Regions from separate parts of the Rheinheimera sp. NSM genome, predicted to be linked through region 3. Evidence: predicted binding sites of a transcription regulator. Region 3 holds the regulator's gene; each other region holds the start of a gene.
What was found. The regulator sigma-54, encoded in region 3, starts transcription at its own class of promoters, with help from an activator protein. The targets are predictions, from matches to a motif close to TGGCANGNTNCNTGCTT.
Positions count from the first base shown of each region.

Region 1: ACTZWV_RS09560 (PEP-CTERM sorting domain-containing protein) is a predicted target of sigma-54. The motif match lies at 4,610-4,626, and genes of this name have one in related genera.
Region 2: fliE (flagellar hook-basal body complex protein FliE) is a predicted target of sigma-54. The motif match lies at 5,160-5,176, and genes of this name have one in related genera.

Region 1 covers NZ_JBQTCI010000003.1:49,484-56,528, forward strand. The annotation lists gene wecC (UDP-N-acetyl-D-mannosamine dehydrogenase) at 1-790, shown strand, start outside; gene prsT (XrtA/PEP-CTERM system TPR-repeat protein PrsT) at 822-3,581, shown strand; gene ACTZWV_RS09560 (PEP-CTERM sorting domain-containing protein) at 3,685-4,563, opposite strand; gene ACTZWV_RS09565 (ThiF family adenylyltransferase) at 4,706-5,563, opposite strand; gene ACTZWV_RS09570 (PEP-CTERM/exosortase system-associated acyltransferase) at 5,592-6,455, opposite strand; gene ACTZWV_RS09575 (GNAT family N-acetyltransferase) at 6,582-7,045, opposite strand, start outside.
Region 2 covers NZ_JBQTCI010000003.1:304,599-311,643, reverse strand. The annotation lists gene ACTZWV_RS10790 (flagellin) at 106-900, shown strand; gene ACTZWV_RS10785 (sigma-54 dependent transcriptional regulator) at 1,014-2,465, shown strand; gene ACTZWV_RS10780 (sensor histidine kinase) at 2,575-3,708, shown strand; gene ACTZWV_RS10775 (sigma-54-dependent transcriptional regulator) at 3,705-5,102, shown strand; gene fliE (flagellar hook-basal body complex protein FliE) at 5,223-5,558, shown strand; gene fliF (flagellar basal-body MS-ring/collar protein FliF) at 5,573-7,045, shown strand, end outside.
Region 3 covers NZ_JBQTCI010000001.1:422,494-429,538, reverse strand. The annotation lists gene ACTZWV_RS01895 (KpsF/GutQ family sugar-phosphate isomerase) at 1-438, shown strand, start outside; gene kdsC (3-deoxy-manno-octulosonate-8-phosphatase KdsC) at 440-994, shown strand; gene lptC (LPS export ABC transporter periplasmic protein LptC) at 991-1,545, shown strand; gene lptA (lipopolysaccharide transport periplasmic protein LptA) at 1,535-2,023, shown strand; gene lptB (LPS export ABC transporter ATP-binding protein) at 2,020-2,742, shown strand; gene ACTZWV_RS01870 (RNA polymerase factor sigma-54) at 2,792-4,276, shown strand; gene hpf (ribosome hibernation promoting factor) at 4,302-4,589, shown strand; gene ptsN (PTS IIA-like nitrogen regulatory protein PtsN) at 4,597-5,070, shown strand; gene rapZ (RNase adapter RapZ) at 5,067-5,927, shown strand; gene ACTZWV_RS01850 (HPr family phosphocarrier protein) at 5,930-6,202, shown strand; gene ACTZWV_RS01845 (Na+/H+ antiporter subunit G) at 6,205-6,573, opposite strand; gene ACTZWV_RS01840 (K+/H+ antiporter subunit F) at 6,583-6,852, opposite strand; gene ACTZWV_RS01835 (Na+/H+ antiporter subunit E) at 6,846-7,045, opposite strand, start outside.

The DNA of each region.
Region 1 (7,045 bases), on a different contig from region 3:
CGTTTTTATTGCCCACTGTCCGGAGCGGGTGCTGCCCGGCCGCGTGTTGCAGGAGCTGGTCAGTAATGACCGTATTATCGGCGGCATTACCGACCGTTGTGCGCAAAAAGCGGTGTCGCTGTATAACTTATTTGTTCGCGGTGAATGTTTACTCACCAACGCCCGTACCGCTGAGATGGCAAAACTGACAGAAAACTCATTTCGCGACGTCAATATCGCTTTTGCCAATGAGCTGTCGATGATTTGTGATCATCTGAAAATCAATGTCTGGGAGCTGATTAAGTTGGCCAACCGCCACCCGCGGGTAAATATACTCTCGCCGGGCCCGGGCGTTGGCGGCCACTGCATCGCGGTTGACCCCTGGTTTATTGTCGACTCGGCACCGGAACAGGCACAAATTATCCGCAAAGCTCGCGAAATCAACGATAGTAAACCACACTATGTGGCAGACAAAATCAGGCAGGCGGCCGATCAGTTCAAAAAACCGGTTATCGCCTGCTTAGGCTTAGCCTTTAAAGCCGACATTGACGATTTACGTGAGAGCCCGGCACTGGATATTGCCATGTCACTATTGACAGACAATATCGGCGAAGTGTTATTGGTAGAGCCTAACATTAAGCAGCTACCGGCAAAGTATGCCGACTATGCTGCGCAGTTAACGCCGCTACCCCAGGCCTTAGAGCGGGCCAATATCCTGGTGGTGTTGGTTGATCACAAACAGTTTAAAGCGCTGCATCCGGTGGATGTTGCAACCAAAGTAGTTATTGATACCCGGGGTATTTTTGGCTAACTGAGACTATACAACTACAGGGAGTGTAACGATGAAAAGAACCACTATACTGGCCAGTGCTATTGCACTGGCTTTACTCAGCGGCTGCGGCAGCAAAGACGCCACAGAGCACTACAGCGATGCGCTGAATTATATCGATGCTAAGCAATACAGTGCGGCAGTAATTGAACTAAAATCAGCTATTCAGCAAATGCCGGATAATGCCGACTATCGTTTTGCGCTGGGTAAACTGTATCTGCAGATCGGCGATGCCGTATCAGCCGAAAAAGAGCTACTGCTGGCTAAAGCCGGCGGCATCGATGTTGAGCTGGTTACGCTGCCACTGATACGGGCCAGTTTTCTGGCCGACAATTATTCTGCGATACTGTCGCGACACCCTGATGATGAAGCATTGCCAGCGCAGTTGCAGGATTATGTGCAGCTGTATAAAGCCTTATCAGAGCTTGAGTTAGGCTCGGCTGAAAATTCTTTGCGCTTATTTTCCGGCCTTGCCGACAGTGACAAAGCCGATGTCGCCGCCTTTTCTCAGGCTAATTTGTTGATCCCCGGCGCTAAATATCAGGATGCTTTCGATCTGTTGGCAGTTATTTCAGCAGAACATCCGCATTTTGAGGAAACGCTGTACCTCAAAGCTAATCTGCTACTGGCGATGGAAAAAAATGCAGAAGCATCAGGCCTGCTGCTGGACTATATTAAGCTACAGCCACGCCAGCTGAAAGCCCGGTTACAAGCAGCCCAGGTGTTGGTTAAGCTTGAACAGTATCCGGCAGCTCAGGCACAGTTAGACTATATTTTAAAAGCTGCACCCGACCAACCCTTTGCCAACTATCTCGCCGCTGTAACGGCGCTAAATAATGAGAACTTTACTGCAGCCAAAGAGTTTGCCGATAAAGCCATTGCAAAGGGGTATCGTACTCCTCAGGCAAGGATCCTCGCCGCAGTGGCATCGATAAGATTAGGGCTGGAAAGTCAGGCCTTACATCATCTGACATCAGTGGCACCACATTTAGATGCTTATCCACAGTTAGAGCGGCTTTATATCGCACTGCAATTAAAAGAAAGCAAAGCCGATGATGCACAGAAAACGCTGCTGGATATGAACATGACAGACGCCGATATCCAGTTGGTTGCCGGCACGGCGTTGAACCTGGTAAAACAAGGTAATACTGCTGCGGCACGCGAGCTGGTATCGAAATACGAAAGCAGTATGTCGGGTGAAGCACAAAGCTTAAGTTCACTTGGACAGTTAAGAATGGCGATTCCGGGAGAAGAGCTGGCCGCCATCCGGGATCTGGAGCGCGCCCTGCTGCTGGATCCGGGTATGCATGACACCCGCTTAGTGCTGGCTGCAAACTACCTGAAGAACGAACAATTCGATAAAGCCGACCAGTTGGCGCAAGAGTGGGTAAATAACCCGGAAAGTGCAAACTTAGGTTATAACCTCAAAGCCTACAGTGCCTTGCTACAGAAAGATGTTCCCGCAGCCAAATCTATGTTGGCCAGTGCTGCCGAAAGCGCCCCCGACAATCCGTTAACCTTGCTGCTGCAAGCTACGGTGGCTCAAGTTGAGCAGGACTACCCTTTAGCTATCCAATTAAACAACAAACTTTTGCAAGCCAGGCCCACTTATTTGCCGGCGCTACGCCAGGCCTACGCGCTGGCAAGGCAAAACAAAAACACCGCTGCGATCCTGGCGACTGCACGTGAAACGCAACAACGTGAGCCGGATAATTATCCGCTGCGCTTAACCGTTGCACAGTTGTTTCAAATGGAAGGAAAAGCAGACCAGGTCGTAGCATTGCTTGAAAAAACACCGGCCGATAATAGCCAGCGCCTGCCGGCACATTGGACCATGTTGATTGAAGCCAATGTTAATTTGAACAAGGCCGCAGATGCACTGCGTCTGAGTAAAAACTGGCACGAGCAGGACCCCGCAGCATTTCAAGCAGCTGTTATTTATGCCAACTTACTGCTCAGACAAAATAAGCCGCAAGAAGCGCTACGGGTAGTACAGTTGCAACAAAGCCGTTATCCGGACAATGTACAGCTTCGCATGACGCAGATTTCTGCACTGGAAGCTTTGCAGCAATACAGTGCCGCCACCGATGCCTTAGCCAAATTACCGGAAAAAATACGCGACAATGCTTATAATCTGGCACTGAAAGGACGGCTGCTGTTATTACAAAAGAAACCGACACCGGCATTAGAAGCCTTGCTGCAAAGCTATGACCTGCAACCGGCCAACTCTACCGCTACCGTGATTGCCGATTTATATGCTAAAGAGTATTCATTTCGCCGCGGTATTGAATTTATCGAACAGCACATGAAAGACCATGAGCCATCAGATATGATGCAGTCTTATTACGCGAATTTGTTAATGCAATCTGATCCGCAAAAGGCACAACAGATCTATGCCTCTTTGACGGAAGCTCAGGCAAACAACTTTATTTTCCTGAACAATTACGCCTGGTTACTACTCAACGATAACAAAGTTACCGAAGCAGAAAAATATGCCAGGCAAGCACTGGCACTGGCACCGGAAAATCCCGATGTTATCGACACCTACGGTACAACTCTGATGCGTCTTAACAATACATCAGGTGCCATAGCACAGTTTGAGAAGTCGTTGTCACTGAGGCCAGGCAGCAGTGATGTACAGCTAAACTATGCCGAAGCCTTGTTGATGGCAGGCAAAACAGCCGAAGCAAATAACATATTGCAACAAGTAAAATCTGACGACCGGAAAGTTAACCAACGCCTTGCCGAATTGCAGGCAAAAGCCAGCCAATAAACTGAAAGACCAAACACGACAGCAATTCTGTCGTGTTTTTTTACAACTAAATATGCACATAAAAAAGCCGGTCTAAGACCGGCTTTTTAGTTAGTGATTAAACTCAGGCTTTTTCAGCAGCTTTACGTCTGCGAGCTGTAGCACCTAAACCTAATAAACCCAAACCTAAGATAGCAATAGATGCAGGCTCTGGTACCGCAAAAATGCCGGTTGCGTTAATATCTGTAGTACGGCTTAATGTTTCACAATCTGCATCATCGCAGGTTGGTACATAGTTAAAATCAACGTTAAAGTCCATACGGAAATTAATAACCGGTGGCGGTGCTAACTGGCTTAACTGATAAAATGACATACCGGAATCACCATCGGTAAAGAAGTTATCAACAAAGGCATTACCACCGGCATACCAGTCATAATTCACTTCCATAAAGAAAATCACATTTGGCGAAAATGGCTGTAATTCAGTACCAACCAGTTGCAACTCCAGCACTTTTTGGCCATCATTTGCGCTGCCCGGATTTGCTAAGTCAGTGAAGAAAATCTCTAAAATACCCGCGGTGAAATTAGGCACTATCGCATCGCCAAAATCCACTAAACCGTTATTGTCAGCATCTAAAGTACCGTCTGGCGCAAATGGGAACACACCATCAACAAGCGTCGCACTACCGCTAAAGTTGTAGTTAAAGCCCAGTTGCCAGTCGGTGTTGTAGTTCAGTGAAGTGCCACCAAAAATAGGCACTAACTCACCAAACCAACCACCGCCAACGTCATTAAAGCTAAGTGGCGCACCAATCAGATCATCTGCACCACTCACTGCACCGGCTCCCAAACCGTGGCTATAAGTAGAGGTTACCGGAATATTGCTGGCACCCAGCGCTTCAAATAAACCTGTAGTACCGTAATCATTGGTAATGCTGATATCCCCTGCCTGGGCGGCTCCGGCAGCGCCAAGTAAGGCGGCAGCGATAAGAATCTTTTTCATAGTAACTCCTTGTTAAACTCTGTAGTCATATACAACACACCTAACAAAGCAATGACCATGCCATAAAAATATTTTAATCATATTCAATAGGTTAAGTTGATGATATATGACCTGAGCCAAGTAACTGATAAAAAAGCTGACACTAGCTGTTGACAATTTTTTTTGCGATCCGAAACATCAGCCGGGGCACCAGACCGGCATTACCAAAGGGCCGCCAGGTTTTTACCAGTTTGTTGCGGTAAGCATCAAAATGCAGGCCGTAAGGAGCACATAGGATATCTCCTCTGCCCAGCAGAATTTTCAGCACATAGGTGCCGGCGATGCCGGCGCACAATTGCACTGCCATTGGAGTTGAAGGACCACGCTGCTGTTTAAAGCTCACCCGGCTTTGATCAACCAGATAGCTGCGTTGCAACATAGCAGGTGACAAGCCAATCAGGAATTGTATAAGTTGATCTTCTCTGCTGCGGCCATTAAAACGAAAGTACTGTTCAAAGCTCATTGCGCCTGGCATAAAACATAAAAAGGCACAGCCCATGCCTAAAGGCGCAGCGGTAACCACCGGAATGCGCTTATCGTGACATTTCTGAAACACTAACTGCCGTGCTTCCAACGCAAAAAAATCCAGGCTGTCGACATAAATATCGGCATCCTGCAAAAAAGCGTCGACATTATCAGCATTGATACCCTGTTCAAAACTGTTAATTTCAGCTTCAGGATTAATATCCCTGAGCATTCGCTCCATTACCGTCACTTTGTCTTGCTGTACGGTAGACATAAAAGCGCCCACCTGACGGTTAAAATTGTGTACTTCAAACTGGTCAAAATCTGATAAACGAAACTTACCAATACCAAGCCTGGCCAGCGTTAAAGCATGTGCCCCTCCTACCCCGCCTGCACCGGCTATCGCTACGGTAAAATTACGCAGCTTTTGCTGCTCAGCCAGCGTTACCCAGCCAATATTGCGCGAAAACGCGGTGTTGTAGTCAAACATTGCCATATTCCCTATGTGTAGTCCGGCATAACGGCTAATGTGCGGCAATAAGTTTAGGCGAGAATACTGCGCCGGAAGAAGGTGAACCCGGTTTTTTCAGTTCAAACAAGTCACGCTCTATTGCCTGCAGCAATTTCAGATAACCCTGGCTCAGGGTTTTTTTCAACTCTCTGGAGTCAATATAGTATGCCGCCCGCTTACCATGAAACTCTATCGGTTGACCCAATTGACGAAACATAATGCCAACAAAGCTTAAGCTTCTGGCCAACCTGGGCTCCATCATGACAAACACATGGTAGCGCTTGGTCTTATAAGACATGGCGGCGGCAGACAAATATAAGCAGACAGCAATATAAGGGAAACAGCGTAGTTCAGTTTGCGAGAATACCTGTTCGTTAATGGCGCCGGTGGCGGCACCGGCATGTTTATCAATTTCACGTTTCCGGAAGGCCGCCGGTACCGCTAGCCTGGAGATTTCACACACCTCATGCCTGGCATATTTCATTGGCGAAATATCGGTGTCGGTTAACGCATGTGAGCAAAACTGCTCTATCGGCAACAGTTCATGATCTTGCGCCGAAGTAATTAACCGCACGGTACCGGCCAGATTGTTGGAACTGATATGGCGAACAAAACAATGAATTGCCCTTAAATCAAACTCGTCTTTTTCTTCATAGGTTTCTTTTACATCTTCGAAATGCAGCTCTTCGCAGTACACATTGTGGCGTAATTTGTATACTTCATGCCGCAATTGGTCTGTGTCGGCAATTTGCGGTTTCAGGTATTGCGAAAAGTGTTCCGAAATAGTCTTTGCATCATTGCTGGCCAGCGACGCCATGGCTTTTTTCACCACACCACCAATAATAGGTTTATCTGCCAGCGCTTTTAAACGTTTCATAAAACACCCCGTAAACCTGCAGGCTACATAGTAAGAGGGAAATAACTCTACATAGCTTAGACTGAGTTAGGTGAGTTGCCACAACGAATAGCGCTTATTTTAGCGGCAGTAGCCAAACACTATAACTCAGTCGGTATACTGCTGCGCCAATTGCTGCAATTGCGGCCCGGTAACACGATTAATACGCCAGTCGTGCAACATGCTGGCACCCTGCGCCTGATAAAAATCGATCGCCGGCTGGTTCCAATCCAGCACTGACCATTCCAGACGGCCGCAGTCGCGCTCTACTGCCAGCTTCGCCAGATAGCTCAGCAGCAACTTGCCCAGGCCCCGGCCCCGATGAGCCGGCAGCACAAATAAGTCTTCCAGATAGATACCGGGTTTAGCAAGAAAGGTTGAGTAATTATGGAAGAACAGCGCAAAGCCGGCCGGCTGCTGCTGATATTCGGCAATCACCACTTCGGCATAGGGTTTGGCACCAAATAAGCTGGCCCGCAGCTTATCTTCCGTGGCCACTACCTGATCGGCCAGTTTTTCATAGTCTGCCAGGCCCTGAATAAACGCCAATATGGTTGGTATATCCTGCTCTG
Region 2 (7,045 bases), on a different contig from region 3:
TTTAATACTAATACATTGTGAAGATTTGTGCCGGGATTTAATTAATAGCGCTTTATTGTCGCTTTGACTAAACTTATAAGCAGTTTTCAACAAAGTGGTGCCAAGATGAAAATTAATACTCCCGGCAGTTTGAATACGTTAAATCAGGCGCAGTTGCAACAGGAAAGCCTGTTGAAAAAGCTGGCGACGGCAAAGCGTATTAACAGCGCAGCCGACGATGCGGCCGGTTTGCAGATAGCCAATCAGCTTAGCAGCAGTATTAACGGCAAAGGCCAGGGCGAACGCAACCTGTATGACGGCGTGTCTTTGGCGCGGGTATATGAGCAAGGCTTGCAAGGCATCAATGATAACCTCGGCGAATTAAACCGGTTGGCGGTGGCCGCCGGCAATGGCATCTACGGCGAGCAGGAGCGCGCGGCTCTGCAGGCTGAAGCTGACCAGTATACCGCCAATATCCAACAAAGCATTGATAATACAGAATTTGCCGGTAAAAAGCTGTTTAATCAAGATGGTGCTTTAAGTTTTGGCACCGGCTCCGGCAGTTTAAGCTTCAGTACGGTAGATGTGGCGGCCGGCCTTAATGCGCAGAATATTTTCAGTATCGATTTAAGCTCTGCCGGCAGTGCAGAGGCGTCGCTGAGTAATATTCAGCAGTCACTGGATTATATCGGCGGCCTGCAGGCTGATGCCGGGGCGTCCATCAACAGTTTCAGCTCCGCGGCCAGTAATTTAAACAGCCAACAAATTGCCGAGTCTGCCGCGCGCAGCCGGATTGAAGATTTGGATTTTGCCCGGGCCAGCAGCGATAAAGCAGCAGCGGACATCTTAGCTAACACCTCTGTTAGTGTGGCAATGCAAGCCAGGATGCAGCCCCAGCAGGCATTAAACTTATTGGCCTGATGGCTTTTTAGTCACGCTATTTTTTTGACGCAGTGTCAAAAAAATAGCGTATTACCTTGCAAGCTGTTTTGTGCAAAGTACAATGCAGTTAAAAGCATAATAAAAGCAGCGGCATGTCGAATAGTCTTTCACTTTATATCGTTGATGAACACAGTAACCGCAGTAGCCGGTTAAGCACGGTGCTGAGTTTTATTAATGAACCACACCAATTACTGGATTTTGCTGCACTGCAGCAAAAACTGCAGCAGCAAGGCCCGGGTGTGGTGTTGTTAGGTGCTTTAGCCAATCAGCAGCATGCTCAGTTACTGCAAAGCTTTCCGGCCACCGCCTTTTTACTGCTTGGCGAAACTCTGCAGCCGTTATTGCAATATGCCAATGCCGTCGGCCTGCTAAGCGAGCCTTTTGCTTACGCCTCGTTGACCCAATTACTGCGCGACAGCCAACAATATCACCGTTTGTTACCGGCACAGCGACAGCAGGAAGCGGCGGTAAAGTTTGACGGCATGGTAGGCAATGCCGCCAGCATGCAGCAGGTACGTTTTCTGATTCAGCAAGTTGCCAAAACCGATGCCAATGTGTTGGTGCTGGGGCCATCGGGCACCGGTAAAGAAGTGGTGGCGCGCAATATCCATTTATTATCGCATCGCGCTGCCGGCCCCTTTGTGCCGATTAACTGCGGTGCTATTCCGGCAGAGCTGCTGGAAAGTGAATTATTCGGCCACGAAAAAGGCGCTTTTACCGGCGCCATATCAACCCGTAAAGGCCGTTTTGAACTGGCGCAGGGCGGTACGCTGTTTTTAGACGAAATCGGCGATATGCCGCTACCAATGCAGGTAAAACTGCTGCGCGTATTGCAGGAGCGCACTTACGAGCGGGTAGGTGGCACGCAACCGATTAAAGCCGATGTACGGATAGTAGCGGCCACCCATCGTAATTTAGAACATATGATTAGCGACGGCAGTTTTCGCGAAGATTTATTCTACCGCCTTAATGTGTTCCCGATAGAAACACCGTCATTACAGCAGCGCGCTGAAGACTTGCCGCTGCTGGTGCAGGAATTAATGCGCCGGCTGGAGCAAAGCCATCAGGCACGGGTTAAGTTTACCGAACGTGCTATTGAAAGCCTGCAGTTACACAGCTGGCCGGGTAATGTGCGCGAGCTGGCAAACCTGCTGGAGCGCATGGTGATTATGTATCCGGACCAGGTAGCGGATGTAGCCGAGTTACCGGAAAAATACCGCCATCTCGATGTCGACAGCTATGTGCCGCAATACCCGGAAAGTCTGCAGGAGCGCGATCTGCTTAATGAGCTGTTTCAGGCCGACGACGAAGATGACGCAGACGACAGCGGCGCGGCGTTTTTCACCACAGACAGCGACCCACAGCATTTGCCGGAGCAGGGGCTGGATTTAAAAGAATATCTGGCAGAGCTGGAAATCCGCTTTATTTCTCAGGCGTTAGAGCGGCATGAATTCGTGGTTGCCCGCGCAGCTGAAGTATTGGGGCTGCGTCGCACTACCCTGGTGGAAAAAATGCGTAAATACAACCTCGGTAAAGACGAATAATTAACGCTGTCAGAGAATTGACAGCATTAACTTACTAAAAAATAAGAATTTATAGCTGGCATAATGCCTGCATTACTCCCCTTAGATTAAGCTGTCGCAGGGGAAACTAATGACAACGGCAAACGCATACGATTTTACGCCATCCAACCTGAGCCACCGCCTGAGCAGCGCGCGGCCCGGGCTACAGTTACTGTCATCAGAATTACAAGACCCTATTTTGCAGGCTTTGCCGGCGGCAGTGATCCTGCTGGATCAACGCGGATTGGTGTATCAGGCTAACCCTGCGGCGGTGGCGATGTTAGGCGAGCCGTTAGTGGGACAGCGCTGGTTTGCAGTGATCAGCCGGTGTTTTCGCCCGCGCAGTGATGATGGCCTGGAAGTGTCGTTAAAAGACGGCCGTCTGGTAAAACTTGAGATCAGTGCCTTACTCAGCCGTACCGATTACACTGAACCGGGCCAGCTGATTATGCTGACCGATCTAACCCAAACCCGGCAGCTACAGGGCCGGCTCAGCCAAATGCAGCGGCTGTCTACCTTAGGCAAAATGATGGCCTCGCTGGCGCATCAGATCCGCACGCCTTTATCCGCCGCCATGTTATATGCGCAGAACCTGAGCAACCCAAGGGCGACATTTCAGGTGCAGCAGCAGTTTCAGCAAAAGCTGTTATCAAGGCTGCAGGATTTGGAGCAGCAACTGAATGACATGCTGCTGTTTGCCCGCAGTGGCACAGCCCAGGCGGTGGCGCCTGTTAGCTGTAAAGAATTAGCAGAGCAGGTGATTACCGCTACTGATGCTGTGCTGCAGCAAAGCGCAGCGGTGTTAACCGTTACCGTGGCCGAACCTGATCTTACCGTGCTGGGTAATCTGAGCGCGCTAAGCGGTGCGGTACAGAATTTAATTCATAACAGCGTACAGGCGCTGGCCGATGTTACACCGGCGCAGCCTGATGCCGCCCGGGTACAGCTGAATATTGCCCCCTCTGCATCAAACCCTGCCATGCTGTCCATTCAGGTAACCGACAATGGCCCCGGCGTGGCTGCACATTTACTGAACCGTTTGTTTGAACCCTTTGTGACCGGCCGTGCCGATGGCACAGGCTTAGGTTTGGCAGTTGTACAGGCGGTAGCGGCAGCACACAGCGGCACTGTGCAATATCACAATAGTGCCACCGGCGGCGCCTGCTTTGAGCTGTTGCTGCCATACCACACGGCGTTAATGCAGCAAGGGAGTGAGCCATTATGAGCCAGTGCATTTTATTGGTAGAAGATGACGCCGGCCTGCGCGAAGCGCTCAGCGATACGCTGCAGCTGGCCAATTATCAGCTGGTCGCTGTCAGCAGTGCAGAAGAGGCGCTGCTGCAGTTAAAGCAACACAGCGTGCAACTGGTGATCAGCGACGTACAAATGGGCGCCGTGTCCGGTTTTACCTTATTAAAAACCCTGCGCAGCCAGTATCCGCAAATTCCGGTATTAATGATGACAGCCTATGCCACGGTGCAGGCGGCTGTTGAAGCCATCAGGCTGGGGGCCATTGACTACCTGGCCAAGCCGTTTTCGCCGGAGGTGTTGCTCAGCACCGTTAGCCGCTATGTGGCGCCGGAAGCTGTCGCCAATATTGAACCTGTCGTCGCCGCACCGGCCAGTAAGCAGTTACTGGCGCTGTGTGCCAGAGTAGCGCGTACCGACGCCAGCGTCATGATCAGCGGCCCCAGCGGTTCGGGTAAGGAAGTGTTGGCGCGTTATATTCATCAGCTATCGGCGCGCAGCAGCGGGCCTTTTATTGCGATAAATTGCGCCGCTATTCCGGAAAATATGCTGGAATCTACCCTGTTTGGCTATGAAAAAGGCGCCTTTACCGGCGCAGTAAATGCCTGCCCGGGCAAGTTTGAACAAGCACAGCAGGGTACCTTGCTGCTGGATGAAATTACCGAGATGGACCTTAACCTGCAGGCCAAGCTGTTGCGCGTATTGCAGGAGCGGGAAGTAGAGCGGCTGGGTGCGCGTAAAACCATTAAACTGGATGTGCGCATCCTGGCCACCAGCAACCGCAACTTAAAACAGGCGGTGGCGCAGGGGGAATTTCGTGAAGATTTATTCTACCGGCTGAATGTCTTTCCGCTGGTGTGGCCGGCATTAGCTGAACGGCCGGAAGATATAGTACCACTGGCGCAGCATTTACTGCAGCGCCATTGCCAGCACAGTGGCCGCAGCCAGGCGGTGTTAACCGCGGCGGCTGAGCAGCTTTTGCAGCGCTACAGCTGGCCAGGCAATGTGCGTGAGCTGGATAACGTTATGCAGCGGGCATTGATTATTGCTGCCGGCGATGAGATTGGCACCGACGACATTATGCTGGAGCAGGTGGATATGTTGCCGCCAGGCCGCGAGCCGGCTATAGCGGCCGATGCCTTGTTTGCGGCTGACGGCAATATAGAACAGCGCGCGGAAGATGGTAATGAAGAGGGAGGCGGCGCCTTTAAAGCTTCAGTACATGAGCAGGAACACCGCATTATTCTGGCGACAATGAAAGCCTGCGCTAACCGGCGCAAAGACGTGGCAGAAAAACTGGGTATCAGCGACCGGACCCTGCGTTACAAGTTAGCGCGCATGCGTGATCATGGTATTGACCTGCCGGCGTAAGCCGCAAAAGCCCTCAAAAAGAGGGCTTTTTCTTTTATAATTCAGTTGATTAAAATATGGCACAACTCCTGCTTTAGCTGGTGTAACGGTAACAGCAGCAAATTTTTGACAGGTGTCGCTATGAATATCAAAGGTCAGGCCCTTTACGCCGAAATGCAGTCGATGGTTAATCAAACCAGAGCTATTGGCAATGAGCTGAAACTGCAAAATGCGGCAGAAGTAAACCCAAGCCAAAGCGACTTCAGCAGCATGCTGACCAGCGCACTGAGCAAGGTCAATAACCTTGCACAGGAAACCGGCCAAATGCGTACTGCCTTTGAAATGGGCGACAAAAGCGTGTCACTGGCACAGGTAATGATTGCCAGCCAGAAATCCTCTTTAGCCTTTGAAGCGACAGTGCAGGTGCGCAATAAATTAGTTGAAGCCTACAAAGACATAATGTCGATGCCGGTATAACGGAGGGATAAGCAGTGGCTGAGAATCAATCCACCGAGCTGGCGCTGTCAGGCAACGACTACAACAGCGGCGAGCAACAGGAACAAAAACCGGGCTTTGTCGGCTCACTGGGTGGCATGGACCTGGTGCGGCAGATTACGCTGATTGTCGCACTGACCATCTGTCTGGCCATCGCTATCTTAATTATCATGTGGGCGCGACAACCGGAAATGCGCCCGCTGGGCACATTTCAAACCCAGGAGCTGATCCAGACGCTGGACCATTTAGATGCGCAGAAAATTGATTACAAGCTCGAAGGCAATGTGATCATGGTAGCTGAAGATCAGTTCCAGAATATTAAACTGTCATTATCCCGTGCCGGTTTGGCGAAAGAGCCTTCCAGCGGAACCGAGTTTTTGCTGCAGGACAGCGGCTTCGGCGTTAGCCAACGGCTGGAAATGGAACGGTTAAAGCACAGCCGTGAGCAACAACTGGCCCGCACCATTGAAGAATTACAAAGTATCTCGCGGGCGCGGGTGTTGCTGGCTATTCCGAAAGAAAACGTCTTTGCCAGGGTAGAAAAACTGCCGTCGGCTACGGTGTTGGTTACCGCCCGTGGTGGCACTATGGTGCGTGACAGCGAAGTGGATGCCATCGTCGATATCGTGGCCTCTGCTGTGCAGGGGTTATCGCCCTCCAGAGTAACAGTAACGGATCAGAACGGCCGCTTATTAAACAGCGGTTCTCAGGATGCCAGCTCAGCCCGTACCCGTAAAGAATACGAGCTGCAGCGCACCCGTGAAGAAGAATACCGCCAGAAAGTCGACTCTATTTTAATGCCGGTGCTGGGCTATGGTAACTATACCGCTCAGGTCGATTTACATATGGACTTTACCGCTACCGAGCAAACGCAAAAGCGTTTTAACCCCGATTTGCCGGCCGTGCGCAGTGAAATGACCATTGAAGAAAACAGTGTCGGTGGTTTAAGTGGTGGTATTCCGGGCGCGTTGTCTAACCAGCCGCCGCTAAACTCCAACATTCCGGAGCAGGCAACCGGCGGTAACGCCCAGCCGGTGGTGCCTGGCCGCAATCACAAAGAAGCCACCCGTAATTACGAGCTGGATACCACTATCAGCCACATTTCCCAGCAAAGCGGCGTGATCCGCCGCTTGAGTGTGTCGGTGGCAATTGATTATGTTGCCGGCGAAAACGGTGAACCGCAACCGCGTGCTCAGGCCGAGCTGGCGAACATCCGCCGCTTGTTGCAGGGCGGTGTTGGTTTCGATGCGCAGCGCGGTGACATGATCGAAGTGATCTCCGTACCCTTTATGAAAGAGGCTGTGGTAGAAGAATCCGTACCGGCATTTTATGAAGAAGACTGGTTCCTGCGCGTGGTGCGGTTGGCCATTGGCGGCCTGATCATTATCGTGCTGATTTTGGCCATAGTGCGGCCGATGCTGAAAAAACTGATTTACCCTGAAGATACCAAAGATGCTTATGATGAAAAT
Region 3 (7,045 bases):
TCTGCCGAAGATTTTGCGCTGTCGCATCCCGGCGGCAGCCTTGGCCGCAAGCTGCTATTGCGGTTGGACGATGTTATGCACCGTGACGCTGAGGTGCCTGTCGTGCCGCAAACGGCGACGATTAAAGATGCTTTACTGGAGATCTCAAAGAAAGGACTTGGCATGACAGCGGTAGTCGACAATGCCGGCGCCCTGGCCGGTATCTTTACCGACGGCGATTTACGTCGCATTCTCGATCAGCGTTACGATATCCATACGAGTCTGATCGCCGACGTCATGACCCGGCGCTGTATTACTGCCCGGCCGCAGATGCTGGCGGCAGAAGCACTGCAAATCATGCAGCAGAAAAAAATAAACGGTTTGATTATTCTGGACGACAGCGGAAAGCCGGTTGGTGCGATGAATATGCACGACTTACTGCGGGCCGGGGTGCTGTAATATGACATTGTTTAATCGTTTATATCAGCCGGTCAGTGCACAAATCAACGCTAAGGCTGCCGCCGTTAAGTTACTGATCTGCGATGTAGACGGTGTATTTTCTGATGGCCGGATCTATCTTGGCAACAACGGCGAAGAACTGAAAGCCTTCCATACCCGCGATGGCTATGGCATTAAAGCCTTGCGCCAGGCTGGTGTAGAGGTTGCGGTTATTACCGGACGTAATTCTGCCATCGTACAACAACGTATGACGTCGTTAACCGTGCCCTATATTTACCAGGGTCAGGAAAACAAACTGGCCGCCTTTGCCGATTTACAGCAAAAATTGCAACTTACACCGTCGCAGATTGCCTATATCGGTGATGATCTGGCAGATTGGTCGGTAATGCAACACTGTGGCTTAGCCGTGGCGGTAAAAGATGCGCACCCTTACCTGTTACAACAAACTGATTATATTACCAGTTTGCCCGGCGGCTATGGCGCAGTACGCGAGCTGTGCGATTTGCTGCTGATCAGCCAAAACCAATTCGGCTTATTTGACGGCAGCAGTTCATGAGAAAATTTCTTGTTTTTATTGTCTTCCTGCTGGCCGGAACCGCCGCTTATCTCTGGTTCGAACCGGCAGATGACGGCGATGCGCTGCAAACCGATCAGGAACTGTTGCCGGATTACGTAGCACAAAAGGTAACCCGCCGCTTGTATGATGCCCAAGGCTACCTGGCAGACACTGTCAGCGCCGATCGGTTAGAGCATTTCGAATTGCTTGGCTTCACCCGATTCGAAAATCCGCTGTATACGCTATACAACGACGAGCATCAACCCGGTTGGACAGCCAGTAGCCGTCAGGCCATTTGGTTTAACCAGGACAGAATAATTCTGGAGCAACAGGTCAGTATTGTAAGCCTGATGCCGGACGAACTGATCGAACGCATAGACACAGAAACATTGGAAATGTTATTTCCGGACAATACCTTGCAAAACGATGCGCCGGTATTTATTCAGGGCAAAGGTTTCTATATTAACGGCAGTGGCCTGCGGGCTGATTTGACCAATGGCAGCTTACAGCTGTTACAACACCAGCAAACGGTATACCAAAATGACCAATAAAATAATTTCTGTTCTGTTGCTGCTAAGCAGCAGCGTGGTAGTGGCACAGCAGCCCGACTACAGCCAGCAAATTCAGATAGATGCTGATAACCTGGCGTCGTTAAAAGAAAACGTGCTGACCTATCGCAACAACGTGGTGGTTACTCAGGGCTCGTTACAAATGAAAGCCGATCAACTGGAAATTAATGCCAGCGCCGGTAAGGGCAAAGAGGTTTATATCGCTACCGGCAGCCCGGTTAGCTATTCGCAGCTCATGGCTGATGGCCAGCCGGTGACCGCCAAAGCCAACGAAATACGCTACGAACCCGCCAGCCGGATGCTGACGTTAACCGGCGATGCCGAACTGGCGCAAAGTGGTAGCGTAGTAAAGGCCTCGACAATAAGGTATAACGTAGAGAAGCAGGAGCTTAGTGCCGAAAGCAATGAATCCAAACGCGTTACCACCATCTTTACGCCAGAGGAAAAAAATAATCCATGAAGTTAGTTGCGTCCCATCTGGCCAAGAGTTACAAAGGCCGGCAGGTTGTTAAAGATGTCAGCCTGGAGGTGAATGCCGGGCAAATTGTCGGCTTACTTGGCCCTAACGGAGCCGGTAAAACCACTACTTTTTATATGATTGTTGGCTTGGTGCCCTCTGACAAAGGCACTATCAGCCTGAATGACAAAGATATTACCTTTGATCCGATCCATGCCAGAGCCAGGCAAGGCATTGGCTATCTGCCGCAGGAAAGCTCTATTTTCCGCAAACTTACCGTACATGACAACCTGCTGGCCATTTTGCAAACCCGCAAAGACTTAACACCGGCCAAACGCGAAGAAGTAGCAGACGATTTGCTGGAAGAATTCCATATCGGTCATATTAAGAACAGCCTGGGCATGAGCTTGTCCGGTGGCGAGCGCCGCCGCGTAGAAATAGCCAGAGCTCTGGCTGCCAACCCTGCATTTATTCTGCTGGACGAACCTTTTGCCGGCGTCGATCCAATTTCTGTACTTGATATCAAGAAAATTATTCAACATCTGTGTCAACGTGGTATCGGCGTGTTAATTACCGACCATAATGTGCGTGAAACACTGGATGTGTGTGAAACTGCTTATATTGTCAGCCATGGTGAGTTAATTGCGTCAGGCCCGCCACAGGAAGTACTGTCGAATCAAAAGGTACGTGATGTATACCTGGGTGAGCAATTCAGGCTATAGTTAGCAAAAAATAATACCAGCGTGTCATTCAGGAGAACGGTAGAAGTAGATGAAGCCCTCTTTGCAACTTCGCTTAGGACAGCAACTAACCATGACGCCGCAGTTACAACAGGCTATCCGCCTGTTACAACTGTCGACGATTGAGTTGCAGCAGGAAATTCAGGAAGCTCTTGATGCTAATCCGTTATTGGAAGCAGAAGACGAGCACGATAGCTTTGACACCGCCCCCAAAGAACCACAACAACAAGCTGACAACGGTACTGACGTCGACCATAACCCTGACGATAGCTACGAACCGGCAGAGCCGGACAGCAGCGAGTCGATGACCGAACAGAATATTCAGGAAGATCTACCGCTGGATAATAACTGGGATGATTTAGTCAGCGCCGCCCCGGTAAGTGCCGGCAACAACAGCGGCGATGAAGACCATGTTTATCAGGGTGAGACCAGCGAAAACCTGCAGGATTACTTACGTTGGCAAATGCAACTTACCCCCTTCTCTGACACTGACCGCGCCATCGCTGAAATCATCATTGAAGCCATCGACGAAAACGGCCTGTTAACCATCAGTTGTGAAGACATTCTCGAATCACTCGGCGTCGACGACATTGAAGCTGACGAAGTAGAAGCCGTGATTAAACGCATTCAATTATTTGACCCAGTCGGGGTTGGCGCCCGTTCGGTACAGGAATGCCTGTTGGTGCAACTACGTCAGTTTGATCCCGACACACCGTTTTTAGCCGAAGCCCGCAACATGATCAGCGAGCATACAGAATTTTTAGCTAATCGCGACTTTCGTTCTTTGATGCGAGTGACTAGACTCAAAGAGGATGAGTTAAAAGAAGTGATGCGGCTGATCCACAGCCTTAACCCAAGACCAGGTGCCGACGTTATCCGTGAAGAGCAGCAGTATGTTATTCCGGATGTCAGCGTGCAGAAAGTAAAGGGCCGCTGGCAGGTAGAACTTAACCCCGATGCCATGCCAAAGGTACGGATAAACCAGCAATATGCCGCTATGTCACGCACCGCAAAAAACAGTGCCGACAGCCAGTTTATCCGCTCACATTTGCAGGAAGCGAAATGGTTTTTGAAAAGCCTGGAAAGCCGTAATGAAACCTTGTTAAAGGTGGCGAACTGTATAGTGCAGCAGCAACAGGCTTTTTTTGAACACGGTGAGGAAGCCATGAAACCCATGGTGCTGAACGATGTAGCGGAGATGGTAGGCATGCACGAGTCCACCATTTCCCGTGTTACCACGCACAAGTATATGCATACACCACGAGGTATATTTGAACTTAAGTTCTTCTTTTCCAGTCATGTTAGTACGGAGAGCGGCGGTGAGTGTTCTTCCACTGCTATCCGGGCTTTTATTAAGAAATTAGTGGCGGCGGAGAACCCGGCCAAACCGCTGAGTGACAGCAAGATGGCTGACATTCTGCTGGAACAAGGTATTAACGTTGCGCGGCGCACCATTGCCAAGTATCGCGAGTCGTTGTTTATTCCGCCGTCAAATCAACGCAAGACCTTGCTGTAAATAAGCCTAAAGAAGGAATATGTCTATGCAAATCAATCTAACCGGTCGTCATGTTGAAATCACTTCAGCCTTAAAAGAATACGTAGACAACAAGTTCGCTAAACTGGAACGGCATTTTGATCATATAAACAATGTACATGTGATCCTAAACGTGGAAAAATTGAAGCAGATCGCCGAAGCCAAGCTGCACCTGAACGGTGGCGAAGTGTTTGCCGTATCTGAGAATGAGAACATGTATGCTGCAATTGACCAGCTGATAGACAAGTTAGATCGCCAGGTCATTAAGCATAAAGAGAAAATAGCCCGACACTGATTAGATGATGATGAATTTAACCTCTATGCTTGCCGAGAACTGCACTAAAAGTGCAGTTCTTTTTAACAGCAAAAAGCGCATTCTGGAATATATCGCTGAGCTGGCTCACCAGCAACTGCCGGATATGACAGAGTACAGTATCCTTGAAGCGCTGATGACACGTGAAAAGCTCGGCTCAACCGGCATAGGAGGTGGTATTGCTATACCACACGGCAAGCTAAAGTGTGTAACACAGCCAATGTTGGTGTTTGTCGTCAGTAAAGAAGCCATTCCGTTTGACGCCATCGACAACCAACCGGTAGATATCTTCTGCGCCATTTTAATCCCGGAAGATCAGTGCCAGGCACATCTGAGCACTCTGGCCGGCATAGCACGGCTACTCAGCCAAAAAGAGCTGACGAAAAAAATCCGCCATGCTGAAACTAACCAGCAGTTGTACCAGCTGTTAGTGGAGTACAGCGCTATGGAACCGGTAAAATGAAGCTGCTGGTAGTAAGTGGTCGCTCCGGCTCAGGCAAGTCTGTTGCACTGCGTGTGATGGAAGACCTTGGCTACTACTGTGTCGACAATATCCCGGTAAACCTGCTTCCTACCCTTGCTACCACAGTAATGGGCCAATATGAGCGTGTTGCCGTCAGTATTGACGTGCGCAACCTGCCACAGGACCCCGATGAACTGGCAGACATTTTATCTTACCTGCCACGTAAACTGGATTTAACCATCCTGTATCTGGATGCCGACCACGCCAGCCTGATTAAACGCTTTAGTGAAACGCGCCGGCTGCATCCGTTATCGCATCAGGCCATGTCGCTGGACGAAGCCATATCGCGTGAACAACAATTGCTGGATCCGATCTCCAGCCGTGCCGATTTGTATATCGACACCACTGATTTGAACGTGCACCAGTTAGCCGAACAATTGCGCGAGCGTATTCTCGGGCAAAAAACCGGTCGGCTGGTTATTCTGTTTGAATCTTTTGGCTTTAAATACGGCATTCCCAAAGACGCCGACTTTGTATTTGATGCACGCTTTTTGCCCAACCCGCACTGGGAACCGGATTTGAAGCCGCTGACCGGGCTGGATCAACCGGTAAAAGATTACCTGGCAGCACAGCCGGTAGTAGCGAAGTATATTTGGCAAATCAACAGTTTTATCAGCACCTGGCTACCGCACCTGGAGCGTAATAACCGCAGCTATCTGACCATTGCCATCGGCTGCACCGGCGGCCAGCACCGTTCTGTCTACATGGTTGAAAGCCTGGCCGAAAGCTATCGCAGTTCACGCGATGACGTACAACTGCGTCACCGCGAATTAGTCAGGCATCATAATAAGGCCTGAGCATGCCCAAATTCAGTGAAACTGTCACCATTGTTAATCCGTTGGGCTTGCACGCCAGAGCAGCCACTAAACTGGCCCAGCTGTGCCAGCAGTTTACAGCACGGATTGAGCTGATACAGGAAGATAAAACGGCCGATGCCAGCAGCGTATTAGCCTTATTGATGCTGGCCAGCAGCAAAGGCAAAACGCTGCAGGTGTGTGCTGAAGGGGAAGACGCTGAGCGGGCACTCAGCGCCGTGGTAGATCTGATCAAAAACGGCTTTGACGAAAGCTAACGCTAGGGTTTCGGTTGCCGGTCGTGTTGTTTTTGTTGTGCTGGATGAATATTCACTAAACCTGTGGTTTTCTGTATCGCTTTCAGCTTGTGATGCAACGCTGTTTTAATCAACATGTGCGCACTGATAGGTGCAGTGATTAGCAGAAAAATGGTGATCAACAATTCGTGCACACTGACATCACCGGAAACACTGAAAAAGAAAATAGAACCCAATAAAATACCGCCCATGCCTAAGGTAGTGGCCTTGGTCGGGCCATGTAACCGCATAAAGAAGTCCGGCATTCTGCTCAGACCAATAGAACCAATCAGCACAAAGCTACCGCCTAACAACAGAAAAAACGCTACCGCCCACTCCATCCAATGTTGCATCAGCTACTCCTATTCAATGATATCGCCGCGTAACAGAAACTTGCACACCGCCACTGTACTGACAAAGCCAAGCATTGCTATCAGCAAGGCAGCTTCGAAATACAGTGGAGAGCCCATCAGCAAACCATACAGGATAATCAGCGCTATGCTGTTAATGTACATAGTATCCAGCGCCAGTATGCGATCCGGCAGGCTGGGGCCTCGCAGTAAACGCCACAGGTTTAGCAATAAGGCAATACTGATCATCGCGAACACCAGCATAATAACGTTATCTAGCATTGGAAAATCTCCTTCAGTGGTGCCTCATAGCGCTGTTTAATCGAGGCAATCAGTTCCGCCTCATCGCCCAGGTTCAGCACATGAATCAGCAACCATCGCTGCGGCAACGGCTCACCCGGCACCAGTAATTCGGCACTTGGATAAATCTCTGCACTAACAGTACCCGGCGTCATTGACACCGTACTGGCCAGAA